DNA from 4 places in the Chryseobacterium sp. GW821-FHT04C04 genome. Region 3 is predicted to be linked to each of the others. Evidence: riboswitches for the same ligand, from Rfam matches in the RefSeq annotation. Region 3 holds a riboswitch; each other region holds the start of a gene.

What was found. A riboswitch is a leader RNA that binds a small molecule or an ion and turns the genes downstream of it on or off. The one in region 3 is predicted to bind S-adenosylmethionine.
Region 1: it holds a riboswitch for S-adenosylmethionine, as region 3 does, so the genes downstream of both, AC07UM_RS22065 (TonB-dependent receptor plug domain-containing protein) here and AC07UM_RS23350 (TonB-dependent receptor plug domain-containing protein) in region 3, are expected to answer to the same signal.
Region 2: it holds a riboswitch for S-adenosylmethionine, as region 3 does, so the genes downstream of both, AC07UM_RS10705 (SusC/RagA family TonB-linked outer membrane protein) here and AC07UM_RS23350 (TonB-dependent receptor plug domain-containing protein) in region 3, are expected to answer to the same signal.
Region 4: it holds a riboswitch for S-adenosylmethionine, as region 3 does, so the genes downstream of both, AC07UM_RS09930 (alpha/beta fold hydrolase) here and AC07UM_RS23350 (TonB-dependent receptor plug domain-containing protein) in region 3, are expected to answer to the same signal.

Annotation. Positions count from the first base shown of each region.
Region 1 is NZ_JBWKTO010000007.1:86,091-89,828, reverse strand. Features, by position in the region: gene AC07UM_RS22065 (TonB-dependent receptor plug domain-containing protein) at 1-1,560, opposite strand, end outside; SAM riboswitch class I at 1,656-1,762, opposite strand; gene AC07UM_RS22060 (alpha-amylase family glycosyl hydrolase) at 1,838-3,738, opposite strand, start outside.
Region 2 is NZ_JBWKTO010000003.1:173,340-177,077, reverse strand. Features, by position in the region: gene pckA (phosphoenolpyruvate carboxykinase (ATP)) at 1-712, shown strand, start outside; gene AC07UM_RS10710 (type II 3-dehydroquinate dehydratase) at 869-1,276, opposite strand; SAM riboswitch class I at 1,520-1,620, shown strand; gene AC07UM_RS10705 (SusC/RagA family TonB-linked outer membrane protein) at 1,704-3,738, shown strand, end outside.
Region 3 is NZ_JBWKTO010000009.1:91,298-95,035, reverse strand. Features, by position in the region: gene AC07UM_RS23355 (outer membrane beta-barrel protein) at 1-1,317, opposite strand, end outside; SAM-I-IV-variant riboswitch at 1,438-1,535, shown strand; gene AC07UM_RS23350 (TonB-dependent receptor plug domain-containing protein) at 1,829-3,738, shown strand, end outside.
Region 4 is NZ_JBWKTO010000003.1:13,993-17,730, forward strand. Features, by position in the region: gene AC07UM_RS09925 (ACT domain-containing protein) at 1-477, opposite strand, end outside; gene AC07UM_RS09930 (alpha/beta fold hydrolase) at 483-1,421, opposite strand; SAM riboswitch class I at 1,488-1,594, opposite strand; gene AC07UM_RS09935 (MGH1-like glycoside hydrolase domain-containing protein) at 1,783-3,738, shown strand, end outside.

The sequences.
Region 1 (3,738 bases), on a different contig from region 3:
TGCATAATTTTTCACAAATTCATATCGTACAGCGAGTTTTCCATTCAATGTATTTCCAAAATCTGAGTAGTTTTCAAATCTTGCAGCGGCATCAATATTCAGTTTTTTATCTAAATCATAGGAAACATCTGCGTATACTGCGGTCGAATGCCTGTCCTTCGTCAATGCATTGTTGGGAGAAAACCCAATGAAAGACTGTGATCCTCCTGCACCAAGTACCGTAGAACCTTCAGCAGCCACATTTCCATTGATGTCATATTGGGTGTAAGAAGCCTCATCTCCGGCCTTGATCTGGTATTGTTCAAATCTGAATTCTCCTCCGAATGCGATATTGAAACGATTTATATTTTTAGAAACATCAAGATTAACGGTATTTTGAAGGAAACTATGGGCTCCTGCATAAAAACGGGTTGGCGATTTTGCCCCAAGGGAAGCATTATTCGTATTGTTTACATTATAATTGAACGTATTGCTTCCGAAGGTATTACTCAGGTCGAATAGCCAGTTATTGACATTATATTTTGCGCCTACAGCATAAGACACATCATAGACCTGAGATCCAAGACTTGCCTGAAACCCGTTTGGGTAAATAGATGAAACGACATTAGATGTTTCGCTCGGAAGTCTTCTGAAACCAAAACCTTTTCCTTCTTTGATACTAAAACCTCCGAAAGAATACAGTTTAAAATTATCATTAAAAGGGTATTCTGCGTTGAAAAACAGCTGTCCCTGTCTAATCTGGGCATCTCCGATCTGAAAATTGAAATCATCACGCGTCAATCCTCGTTCTTTAATCTTTGCATCATCTGCAGCTCTTGCCGCTTCAGGATCATTTGCAAACGCATATGCAAAATTATCTCCGAAAATATCTAAATCATGATTTTGAGTTCTTGTTGTTTTTCCTCTATGGCTTAATTGTAGTGAAAGATTAATATAGCCGTCTTTCTTTCCTAATGAAGTTCCGTAATTGGCTCCGGCCTGATAAGTATCGCCATCATTTCTTCCGCTTACTCCATAAGTAAGACTTGCAGAGGCTCCGGCATTTTTCTTAAGAATAATATTGATCACTCCTGCGATAGCATCAGAGCCATATTGTGCCGCTGCTCCGTCTCTTAAGACTTCTATTCTATCAATTGCAATGATGGGAATTGTGCCAAGATCTGTTCCTACAGAGCCATTTCCTACGGTATTCTGATAGTTGACTAACGATGTAGAATGTCTTCTTTTTCCGTTTAATAATACCAAAATCTGATCTGGTCCCATTCCTCTTAAGGATACGGGATCAATATGTTCTGTACCGTCAGAAGCAGATTGTCTCACTGCGTTGAATGATGGGATCACATAGTTCAGGAGATCCTGAGCGGTCATTTGTGGAGAGCTTCTCTGGATCTTGTCAATATTGATAACATCTACAGGAACCGGTGTCTCAAGTTTTGTTCTTTTGACATTTCGGTTTCCGACAATGATAATGTCTTCGATTTGTTTTCCTTTCTCCTCATTCTCCTGAGCAGCTACCAAAATTACACTCAGCAAAAATACTGCTGTACTTAATTTTTTCATTTTTCGTTCTTGCCAATTAATAATAACATTCCTGCGAACCTTTTCGCAGATAAACAAGACTTCAAGAAATGGAATTCATATAAGAATATTGACTTCACTTATCTCCCCTTTCGGGTTGGAATTAGCACCTTTGCACTTTTTTGAATTGTACAGGTTGCTAAGGTTTCTTTGGGCCAAATCCCTCCACCTTTCTTGATAAATCTACCACAAAAGTAGACTATTTTTTTCAATATACAAAAAAGGCAAATCAGCTCTTCTGCCAATCTGCCTTTTTGTTTTACTTAACAATCATCTTTTGAATTGCGATTCCTGTTTCCGATTTTAACTGAACCAGATAAGTTCCTGGCGGATAATTGATTTTGGTTTCATAAGTCCCGTTTTCTTTATCAAGTCTGAATGAATCCAGCTTTTTACCGGTCATGTCAAAAAATAAAATCTCTCCGTTTTTTGCTTTGTTAAAAATTAATTTTGCGATCCCGTTTTGTATTGGATTATTAGCAATCTGAAGGGATAATTTATTAGCTGCGTGAGTATCCTTTGTTGACAAAGCTCCTGCATAATTTCCGAAAACCCTGTATTCTCCAGGCTGTAAAGTTATCGGAGCTGTTGTTGAAGCTATATTGGAAACACTGTCATCCATCAGATTCTGCCATTGACCTGTGTAAGGAAAGTAAGGAACAACATTTTGTGCAGAAGTAGTATAATTAGCCAATACCACCACATTCTTTATTCCGGTAGTAATGGTTGTATCATAGAGATAAATCCTGGTGATCAGTCCATCAGGATCATTCGTAAGATTATTGGATTCTATGCTGTATGTTTTAGATTTGAAAATCTGATGGGTATTTCTGATGTTGATTATTTTAGCCCATGTATCATACACTGCTTTTCTGTTTACATCCGTATCATATCCCAGAGTAAATGCAACTGGTTTCTCATCTGTTCTGCATCCGCTGTTGATCGTACCATCCGCACATCTGTTGATACTGAATTCGTATCCTAATTCTCCAAACTGCCAGATCATTTTCGGACCGGGAATAGTGAAGAATGTAGCTCCGAAGGTTTTCATTCTTTCAAGAGCCGTATTCAGATTTTTAACACTATAACCTCCATTCACTGCACCATATTCAAGGTTTTTAAACATGAGTCTTTCCTCATCATGACTTTCCCCATATCCCACTGCACTCATATTGGTAAAGCCATGAAGACTGTGATTCATACGGTCATAATTGCTGTTTTCCTTATATCCCATGGTATTTTGATTATAGGGATCGGTTTGTTTATTCCAAAGCATAACACCTTTTCCTTCTGCTATTCTGTAGTTGGCCCATTGCTGTTCTTCTGCATCTGTTCCCAGGTGTTCGAAAATCATATAAGAATTGGGATCAATAGCCCACTGCCTGTCTGCATAATGTTTCATAATGTCAACTCTGTCTTGTTGATAAGCATTGGTACAGGCTTCATCATTTTCAGAGCAGCTTTGGGTGAATCCTTTCGTCAAATCCCAACGGAATCCATCGATGTGATATTCTGTCAACCATTGCTGAAGGCATCTTTCAACGTAATATTGAGTTGAAGAACTTGTATGATTAAAATCGTTAAACACATTATAAGAGTGTTTGGGAACCTGATTGAAATAAGGGTTATCCGGAGCAACATTTCCATAACCGTCTCCATCAGGGTCTATATTCCAAAGTCTTACCAAAGGTGAGCGTCCTGTTGCGTGATTAAAGGCGACATCTAAAATCACCGCAATTCCGTTTTGGTGGCACAGATCCACAAATTCTTTGAATTTTTCAGGAGTTCCATATGCTTTATCCAATGCATAATGGAAGGAAGTATTGTATCCCCAGGAAAGATTTCCATCAAATTCCATGATGGGAAGCAATTCTATAGCATTGATCTTTAAATTCTTCAAATAAGAAATCTTGTTGATCAGTGACTGCCAGTTTTTTTCCTGAGTAAAGTCTCTTAATAATAATTCATATACGATCAGATCTTCTTTCGCAGGTCTTTGAAAATTGGTTACCTGCCAGTTATAAGCGGTTTGCCCTGTTTTAAATGTAGAAACTTCAAAACCTTGTCCTGCAGGGAATACAGGTAGATTTGGATAGGTAGAAGCCGAAATCCATGGATCGTCATAAGAAGATAAAATCTGTGGTGAATAAGGGTCTGCTA
Region 2 (3,738 bases), on a different contig from region 3:
TGCACTGCTTGAAAACGTTGTTGTGAACAATGGAGTTGCAGATTATACAGATGGATCGATCACAGAAAATACAAGAGTTTCTTATCCAATCTATCATATTAACAAAATTGTATTGCCTTCTAAAGCAGGTCATGCTAAAAAGATTGTTTATCTTTCTGCAGATGCATTCGGGGTACTTCCTCCGGTTTCCATCTTGAATGAAGATCAGGCTCAATACCATTTCCTTTGCGGTTATACCTCTAAATTAGCCGGAACTGAAAGAGGAATTACAGAACCTCAGCCATCTTTCTCACCTGCATTTGGAGAAGCGTTCCTTACATTACACCCAACAATGTATTCTAAAACATTGATCGGTAAAATGCAGGAGCACGGTGCTAAAGCATATTTGGTAAATACGGGTTGGAACGGTACTGGAAACAGAATTTCTTTGAAAGATACAAGAGCAATTATTGATGCCATCATTGACGGTTCTATCGATAACGCTCCTAAAACTCAGGTTCCGATCATGAACCTTGAGATTCCTACTGAATTACCAAATGTTTCTACAGGAATTTTAGATCCTAGAGATACGTACGAAAATGTTTCAGAATGGGAGGAAAAAGCAAAAGATCTTGCTTCAAGATATATCAAAAACTTTGAGCAGTATTGTGATACTGAAGAAGGTAAGAAATTAATTGCTTCAGGACCTCAATTGCAGGGACAAACTATCTAATAGTTATATATAATATACAGAAAAGCCTCATCATAGATGAGGCTTTTTTATTTTAATTCTCATAAATCTAGCTAATTATGAAGATCTTTTTCAGTGAATTTTAGCTCATAATCCATAAGTATCTGTGTAATCAGTGGACAAAATAATTCCTGAAAATTACTTCAAACTTAATAAAGCCAATCTGTATCCATCCATTCCGAAGCCGGATAAAACAGCATCTGTATTGGCAGCTGTGACAGATTTCTGTCTGAATTCTTCTCGTTTATAAATATTACTGATGTGAACCTCTACTTTTGGCTTTCGGATATTTTTTAAACAATCCGCAATAGCATAGGAATAATGAGTAAAAGCTCCGGGATTAATAACGACCGCATCAAAATCATCTTCCTGAAGTCTGTTGATGAGCTCTCCTTCAATATTCGACTGGTAATATTTTAATTCATAAGACTGAAACTCAGATCTTAAAATTTCCAAATAGCTTTCCATAGAAACATTTCCATAGATTTCCGGTTCTCTGGTACCTAAAAGGTTGAGATTAGGACCGTTTATAATCAAAACTTTCATCCCATAAAATTAAAAACTTTTTTCAATTAATGGTCAAAAATTTCATTAAAGCATACTGTGTGCTCAATTGAATTATTGATAATGATATTTGTCATGTTTGTGAAAGTGATAACGAGTGTAACTCCCTATTTTAATGACTTTTATTAAAATATTATGTTAATTTTTAAAAATTTATCATGAAAAAATATAAGTCTACTTGTTTTGTAGACTAAAACTTTATAGCTTTGCAGTCATATTTCGATCGGCTTATAAAGAAAGATGGAGGGAACTGACCCTGTGAAATCTTAACAACCTACCTCCAAGAGGCAAGGTGTTACGTTCAGCCTTTAAAGGAAAAATAAGCATTTGGTTTATCGTATTTATCGATGCCCTTTGCTGTCTTTTCTGCAAAGGGTAAATTTTTAATATATGATAAACAAAATTGATTATGATTAGTAAATATTTATTTAATTCTAAAGCTTGGATACCTCCGGTTGCTGCATTTTTTCTGGGAATTACCAATGTAAACGCACAAAATTCCAAGCCCAAAAAAGATAGCCTCCATGAAAAAGAAATTGATGAAGTAGTGGTGGTGGCCTATGGAAAGGCGAAAAGAAACAGCTATACAGGCTCAGTAGCAACCATTTCCGGTGATAAGATCAATAACAGACCTGTTACCAATATTACCAAAGCTTTGGAAGGACAGGTTGCGGGAATTCAAACGACAAGTGCATCAGGACAGCCGGGTGCAGTTTCTACGATCCGAATCAGGGGAATTGGCTCTATAAGTGCTTCCAGCGATCCTTTATATGTAGTGGACGGGATTCCATTTGACGGAAATCTGAACGCTATCAGTCCAAGTGATATTGAATCTATAAGTGTTCTGAAAGATGCTACAGCAAGTGCATTGTATGGTTCAAGAGGTGCCAATGGAATTATCATCATTACTACAAAATCAGGTAAAAAAGGAGAAGCAAAAGTTAATTTTAATATCAGCCAGGGATTCTCAGGAAGAGCCGTAAAAGATTATGAACAGGTCAATACAGACCAGTATTTTCAATTATATTGGGAAGCATTGCGAAACGGCTATCAATCTGGCAAAGTGTCTGCTCAACAGGCAGCCCAGATGGCGACAGACAATCTTGTTTCCACACTTGGGATCAACCCTTACGGAACAAGTTATGCAAAACCTGTAGGAACAGACGGAAAATTATTACCTGGGGCATCCCCTTTATGGAATGACGACTGGAGAGACATCTTACAGAGAGTGGCTTCAAGAAATCAGGTAGATCTTGATATAAGTGGAGGAAGTGAGAAAAGTAATTATTTCTTTTCCCTAGGCTATCTGGATGACAAAGGAATGGCTATTGAATCAGGATTTAAAAGATATAATACCCGATTAAAGATCAATTCTGAAGTGAAAAAATGGCTGAATGTCGGGGTGAATTTAAGCTATACAAACAGTGTACAGCAGGCGCCTACTTCTTCAGATTCCAAAGCAAGCAATATCATCAATGTGGCAAGATTTATTCCTTCATTCTATCCTTATTATGAAAGAAATCCTGATGGATCATTTGTGCTGGATGCTGCCGGAGACAGAATTTATGATTTTGGGAAATACAGACCTACGAATGCACTTCAGAACCAGAATGCAGCAGCAACGCTGCCGCTGGATAAAAATGAAAATAAAGAAGATAACTTCTCAGGGAAAGGATTCATGGAATTTACCTTTTTACCGGAGTTGAAATTCAAGACAAGTTTTTCCGTAGATTTAGTCAACTATTATGGACATTATTATTCAAATCCATTGCTGGGACAAGGTGCTGAAATTGGAGGTTCGGTGACGAAAAGCAGTGCTAGAACACTTTCTTATACTACCAGTAATATTCTTACCTATGATAAGAAATTTGGAAAGCACCATGTAAATGTTTTGGCAGGACACGAATTCTATAAATACGATTATCAGACGATTTCAGGAACGAGAAGCCAGTTCTCATTGCCTTACTATTATGAGCCGGATGCCGCTTCTTTATTAGGAAGTTTCAGTGGAAACAGTAATAAATTAAGCTTATTGAGTTTCCTCGGAAAAGTAGATTACGATTATAATAATACTTATTTCTTATCCGCTTCAGGAAGAGCAGACAGTTCTTCAAGATTTGAAAAAGATAACAGATGGGGGAGATTCTGGTCAGTAGGAGGTTCATGGAAGATTTCAAATGAAGAATTTATTAAAAGCCTGAATGTTTTCAATCAGTTGACATTACGTGCCAGCTACGGAGGACAGGGGAATGATAAATTACTTCGACCAAACGGACAGCCACTTTATTACGCTTATCAGGAGCTGTACAGGTTTATCAGTCTTGGTGGAGAACCGGGAACAACACTGGAAAAAACGTCTACCAATAATGTGAAGTGGGAAACCAACCTTAACTTAAATGTAGGATTGGAATTTGCGATTCTGAATAACAGAATTAAAGGAAATA
Region 3 (3,738 bases):
CACCAGCTTTGCATCTTTGTCGAAGAATCTTGTTACTCCTGTAATATCATAATTTTCAGCACGAGTACCCAATGTGAAGTCAAACTTTTTCAGTTTAGCCTGAAATTCTAAATAGGTTGAAGCCGTCTGTCTCTGATATTCAAGATTGGTTAGCCCAAAACTTTCCGTATCATAATCCTGCCTTTCATATAGGCCTCCCAGGCTTATTTTTCCACCATCAAGAAGCTTAATGGGTTGAGCATAATCTACCTTGAAGTTGGTAATATTCATCACGGATTTATTGTTCAGAATATCTTTTAATCCATTCGTAGGACTATTGATTGGCAGGTTTGGAGCTGCTGCAAATGTCCCATCCTGAAAGAAATTGTCCTGAGCAAACTTACTGTCAGATCTTGTATACCCCAACTGGAAGTCCAGTTTTTGAGATTTGTCTGCAAAACGCTTCTGATAGGTAACCACCGCTTCCTGTCTCAAGCTATTGGTATGAGCTACATCCGAAGAAGTATAAAAAGCTTCTTTTAAATCTTTTGGATTATTCTGAAAAGGTAAATCTCCATGACCGTTACTTAAAGTGTAGTTGTCATTATTATTGTGATAAATATCGTAGTTTACTAATAATCTGTCTTGCCCTAAATCAAAAGTCAATCCTGATTTTGCAAAATATCCACGCCCATATCTGTCGGTATGACTTGTTAACAGTTCATCCTGCTGGCCGTTCAGCATACTTTCACGGTAATTCTGCCCTACGTTCAGCTGCCATCCGAAATATTTATTTCTGGCATTTAAATTAACAGAATTCGTTGTTCTGTTTCTATATTTATCGTAATTCGTGAAAGAGTAATTCCCTGAATACGTAGCGGTTAAATATTTATTAGCGTTTTTGTTGGTAATGATATTCATGATGGCACCTCCGGAAGTCGCTGGAAATTCAGCACCGGGCTGGGTGATCACTTCAATTCTTTCTACAGAATTGGCTGGCATTCCTTCAAGAAAAGAGTTCAATTCATTAGAGGTGATATTCAAAGGTCTTCCGTTCAGATATACATCCAGGATTTTTCCCTGATACATCATCCCTGCAATATCTGTTGATACAAGCCCCGGAAGTTTTTTGATTCCTTCCAAAACGTTTCCATTATTCAGCTGTGGCTGTTCGGAAAAATCAAAAATTGTACGGTCTGCTTTTTGCTCAACGGCTTTTTTAGTTTTGGTGATGACTACACCTTCAATTTGCTTTTCTTTATCAGCAGTATTGTTCTTTTCTTGTGAGAAGACCAGCATAGAACTTACCAATGATAAAGCGAAGATAGTTTTTTTCATAATGTTTTTTACTGATATCCGGTTAGACGCTGAAAAAGATAAATTGTTACGCTAAAATGTTGAAAATCGAAAAATTAAGCCAAATATTTTTTTATTTACGAAATAATTATATCTTTGTCAGGTAATTATCAAGAATCTCTAGATGGGATAGCAACCTGCAAAAACAAGCAAGGTGCTGCAATCGATAAGCCGGATCTTCCGGAAAAAATGTTTATCATTCTATCATTACCCCATCTTGAATTTTTGTTTTAAAGTTAAAATCAAATGTTTAAAGACAAGGGAAATCACCTTACATCAATTATTTTTTATGCCTCGGATCATGAAGTGAGTCTTCATTATTCTGATATGTTCTCATGCCATTTCTATATGCGCATGTGTTGTTGTTTCTAGTCTTTTCTATTTCTAAAAAATAATACAAACATTTCGAGCATCTATGGTAACCTTACAATTTAAGGCTACAGGATTTTTTTGCTCAAAAAACAATTTTTAACAACAAAAAATAAACAACAAAATGCATAATTTCAAGAAAAAAATCTTTGTTCCTTCTATTGCGCTTATCTCTACATTTTATTATGCGCAGACAGATACTTTACAATCTAAGAAAATAGATGATGTGGTTATTCTTGGATCAAGAGGTTCCGGAAGATCACTGACCGATACACCCGTTCCGGTGGATATCATTAATATTTCTAAAATTTTAAAACAAAGTCCAACTAACAATATCAGCCAGGCTTTAAATTATATTGTACCTTCATTTTCATCCACCTCTCATACGGTGAACGATGGAACTGATTTTGTAGATCCAGCCCTTTTAAGAGGACTGGGTCCGGATCAGGTGTTGGTTTTACTCAATGGAAAAAGAAGATATCAGTCTTCATTGATTAATGTTACCCTTACACCAGGAAGAGGATCTGTGGGAACCGATCTAAATGCTATTCCGGCTTTTGCTTTGGAAAAAATAGAGGTTTTAAGAGATGGAGCTTCTGCTCAATATGGTTCTGATGCCATTGCAGGAGTCGTTAATCTCGGACTAAAAAAGAGACTGGGGCTTTCCGGACAGGTATTTCTGGGAGGATATGCTTCTCCTGTTACCAATAATTTTTCCGGAGGAGTAGATGGGCAGACTATTTCTGTAGACCTTAACTATGGTGCTAAAATTGGAAAAACAGGATTTATTAATATTACAGGTTCTGCACAATACCGAGATCCTTATTCCAGAGCGGGAGTAAGGGAAGGTGATATTTTCAATGCTTATAATGCCATTAATTACAGAGCATTGCAGGATGGCGTTAATATTGACGGTCTGTATAAAAATATCACCAATACTTCCAATACTCAGCAGATTATTAATACCGTTAAACAGTATGCCGCTAAGGTAAATTATTTTGGAACTGCTTTTCAATCTCAAATTTCGGGAGCAAACAGCATTTCCGATCTTCAAAAAATATTGGGTCAAGATTTTACATCACAGGAACTTAATTACAGAGGATTGGAGAGAAAAGATTTCAGCCTCAGAGCGGGGCAGTCCAAATTACAGTCGGGGCAGCTCTTTTTCAATTCTGAAATTCCTGTGAATGATGATTGGAAAGTTTACTCATTCGGTGGCTACAGTTACCGTCTTGGAAATGCCGGAGGATTTTACAGACTTCCGAATACAGAAAGAAACATCAATGCTGTTACTCCCAATGGATATCTTCCTCAGATTGAAGCAACAGTAAATGATTATTCTCTTGCTGCCGGAATTAAAGGGAAATGGAATGGCTGGAATGTGGATCTCAGCAATACTTTTGGAAAAAATACCTTTGGTTTTGGAGTTGTGAATACATTTAACGCTTCACTTACAGACAGCTCTCCAAGAACTTTTGATGCCGGAGGATCTGAGTTTTCACAAAATACCGTTAATCTGGATTTCTCCAAAAAATATGATGTGCTGAAAGGATTAAACCTTGCCTTTGGTGCTGAATACCGACATGAAAACTATAAAGTGAATGTCGGAAAAGAAAACTCTTATGCTTCTTATGATATTTATGGGCGTGTGGTAACGGCTAAAACCCCTGAAAATGAAAAAGTAACCGACTTCTTCGGAAATATTAGACCTGCAGGAGCACAGGTTTTTCCTGGGTTTAGTCCTGAAAATGCTGTTTCAGGAAACAGAAACAGCGTTGCCGCATATGCCGATGCAGAGCTGGAAGTTACGGACGGATGGCTGCTGGAAGGAGCCTTACGATATGAGAATTATTCAGACTTCGGGTCTACATTCAATTATAAAGTGGCCACCAATGTAAAGCTGGCTCCCAATCTAAACTGGAGAGGTGCTGTTTCTACAGGATTTAGAGCGCCTTCTTTAGCCCAAATTTATTATAGTTCCACTTCTACATTGATTCAGCAGGGAAAAACTACACAGGTGGGAACTTTCAGAAA
Region 4 (3,738 bases), on a different contig from region 3:
CAGATGAACCGTCTTTGGTTTTTTGAAAATTTCAGATTCTATGATATTTTTTGTTTTTTCATCCTGTGAAGAAGTCACTACGATATTAACTCTGTTTTCTCCTGCTACCTGATTCAGCAATAATGGGAAAACATTATTTCTTGCCAGTTCGGCAAAGACTTTATTGAAATCTTCTGCTACAAAACCGATTACAGAAACATTATTGATACTATAGATCTGAGAAACTTTTCCAGATTTTCTTTCTGCTTCAAACTCATCAATAAGACAAGCTACTGCTTTTTCTGCATCAATTTCCTGAACCAAAATAGAAATTCCGTTTTCTATGGCCTGTTGAGAAATTACTCCTACACTGATACGCGCTAAAGTAAGCGCTTTAAAAATTCTTCCGTCAATCCCGATTTCTCCGAGGAAATCCTCTCCTTCAAATTTAATGATTGATCTGTTTTTCAAAAATTTTATTTCGTTAGCATTTTTCATTACTTCTATAAAATGTTTTTTATGATATTATTTAATTGTTGATATTCCATTAGGAAGGCATCATGCCCATGTATAGATTGGATCTCGTGATAAGAAACATCCTTATTTTTCTCTTTTAAGTTTTCAAAACACATTCGGATTTCAGAAGCCGGGAAGAATAAGTCTGTATCTACGGAGATCATGTGCATTCGTGCTTCGATCCTCTCCAGTGCTTTCTCTTCAGCATTGATATTCATCAAGAGATGATTCATCAATTTGTATGCTTTTAAACTAAACCTTTCGTTTAATGCATTACCGTGGTAAACCAGCCAGTCTTCTGATTCCAGGCGTTGTTTGTCCTGATTATATTGGTTTTGAAATCTATCGTTGAGTGATTGTGGAGTTCTATAACAGAGCATCGCATGAATTCTCGCTTTCTGTAATGGTTCATCTTTATCATTCAATAAAAACTTTTGAACCAGACATTGAGCATGAAGCCAGTCGTGTGTTCTGTAATCACAGGCTATGGGAATAAATATTTCTGCAAGATCCGGCTGCTTCGCAAGCATTTCCCATGCAATTCCCCCTCCAAGAGAGCCTCCAATAATGGCATATATATTTTTGATATGTAAAGCTTCAAGCCCTTTCAGAAATATCGCAGCGATATCTGAAGGGGTGAAGTCTTCATAGTCTTCAATTAAAAAATCATCATAACCGTTTCCGGGTATATTGAAACACAGAACAGTATATTGATTCGTATCAACAAGCTGATTCTCTCCCACCAATTGCTTCCACCATCCTTTTTCTCCCGATACATTTGAGTTTCCGGTAAGAGCATGGTTGATTAGAATGATGGGTGCTGTAAACAGATTTTTCCCAAAAAGCTGATAGCTTAATGAGATATGATATTCCTTTTGAGAATAAGTCTGATACGAAAGATTAATATAGTTTAGTTCTGTTTTCAATTCTATTATATTTTACTACAAATACAATTGAAAATGCCACAGGAAATGGCTGAAAAGAACTTCAGTAAGTTATCTGTCCAAAATAAATTGGTAGAACGTAGCACCTTCTTTGCTTGCGCAAAGGGTTGCTAAGGTTTCATAGGGTCTAATCCCTCAACCTTTCTTGATAACATTTTCAATATTTAAATGAACGAATGATGCAAAGGTAGTTCTTTTCTTTTAATTTCAAAAAAAAATTATTTTAATATTTAAAACAGCCCTTAAATACAAGTATTTCAAGGCTATATTAATAATTATTCAGATGAAAAAAATTGGAATTACTTCTCAAAAAAACTAACTTCGTATTGAAAAATGATGAAATATGACCGTTGAAAAAGAAAGATTACAAGATACTAAATGGAAAAACTGGGGACCATATGTAAGCAACCGCCAGTGGGGAAATGTACGTGAAGATTACAGCCCCAATGGAAATGCATGGAATTTTACCAATCATCATAATGCCGAGAGCTATGCTTACCGCTGGGGAGAGGAAGGAATTGCAGGAATTTCTGATGTAAAGCAGCTTTTCTGTTTTGCTTTTTCGTTCTGGAACAGGAAAGATAAAATGATAAAAGAACGATTCTTTGGGTTGAGCAATCCTCAGGGAAATCATGGTGAAGACATCAAAGAAATCTTTTATTATCTGGACAATACACCTACCCACAGCTATATGAAGATGGTGTATAAATATCCAATTAATGAATTTCCTTACGATGATCTTGTTACAGAAAACGGAAAACGCAGCAAAAAGGAACCGGAGTATGAGATTTTCGACACCGGAATTTTTGATAATGACGAGTATTTCGATATTTTCATTGAATACTGTAAAGCAGATCACAACGATATCCTAGCAAGAGTCACCGTTTGTAATCGAAGCCAGCGTGAGGCTTCTATTCTGGTAGCTCCTACAGTCTGGTTCAGAAATAACTGGAAATGGGGATACAATACTTATAAAGGAGAGGTTAATGCTTCTCATGACGGAAGTATCAATATTGGTCATGACAGTATATCGATTAAAAAGCTTTATTCCCGAAATACAAATGCACAAAGTGTATTTTGTGATAACGAAACGAATACTTCAAAACTTTACGGAGCTCCCAAAGTAGAGAATGCTTATTTCAAAGATGGAATCAATGATTTTATTATTCATCAGAGAGATACCGTAAATCCTGAAAAAAGAGGAACAAAAGCTTCTTTTCTGATTGATGAGATTATCGGTGGAGGAGAATCAAAAGTCTTTGAATTCAGATTGTGTCCTGAAGAAACGGATGAACCTTTTAACAGTTTTGATCATATTTTCAATACCCGACAAGCTGAAGCTGAAGAGTTTTATAACGAAATTCAGAACGATACTGTAAATGAAGATGAAAGAAATGTTCAGAGACAGGCTTTTGCCGGACTCCTCTGGAATAAACAGTTCTATCATTACAATATCGGAAAATGGCTGAAAGGTGATCCCAACTTTGAAGCACCAAGAAATTTCAACGAATATGTAAGAAATACAGAGTGGAATCATCTCCACAATAAGGATATTATTTCTATGCCTGATAAATGGGAGTATCCATGGTATGCCACCTGGGATCTGGCATTTCACTGTGTCCCTTTTTCAATCATCGATGCAGAATTTGCCAAGGGACAGCTTTTACTGTTGACCAAAGAATGGTACATGCATCCTAACGGACAGCTTCCTGCTTATGAATGGAACATGAGCGATGTGAACCCTCCTGTACATGCATGGTCATGCTTCCGTGTTTTTAAGATTGATGAAAAAAATAATGGCAAGCCGGATCTGCTATTCTTAGAGAAAGTTTTCCAGAAGTTGTTGCTAAATTTTACATGGTGGGTTAACAGAAAGGATAAAAACGGTAAAAATATTTTTGGAGGCGGCTTCCTTGGTCTTGATAACATTGGAGCTTTTGACCGAAATATGGAATTAAAGGACGGTCAGCATCTTGAGCAGGCAGACGGAACAAGCTGGATGGCGATGTATGCATTAAATATGATGCGTATTGCCATGGAACTTGCCCAATATTATCAGGTATATGAGGATATGGCGATCAAGTTTTTCGAACATTATCTTTATATCGCTGAGGCTATGGAAAATCTGGGTGAAGGAACAAAAGGTTTGTGGAATGAAGAAGACGGATTTTTCTATGATGTATTGCAGCTTGGAAATGGAGATAGTGTTTCTTTGAAATTAAGAAGCATCGTTGGCTTAATTCCGTTATTCGCAGTAGAAATTGTTGATCACAGGCTCTTGGAAAAGATGCCTAATTTC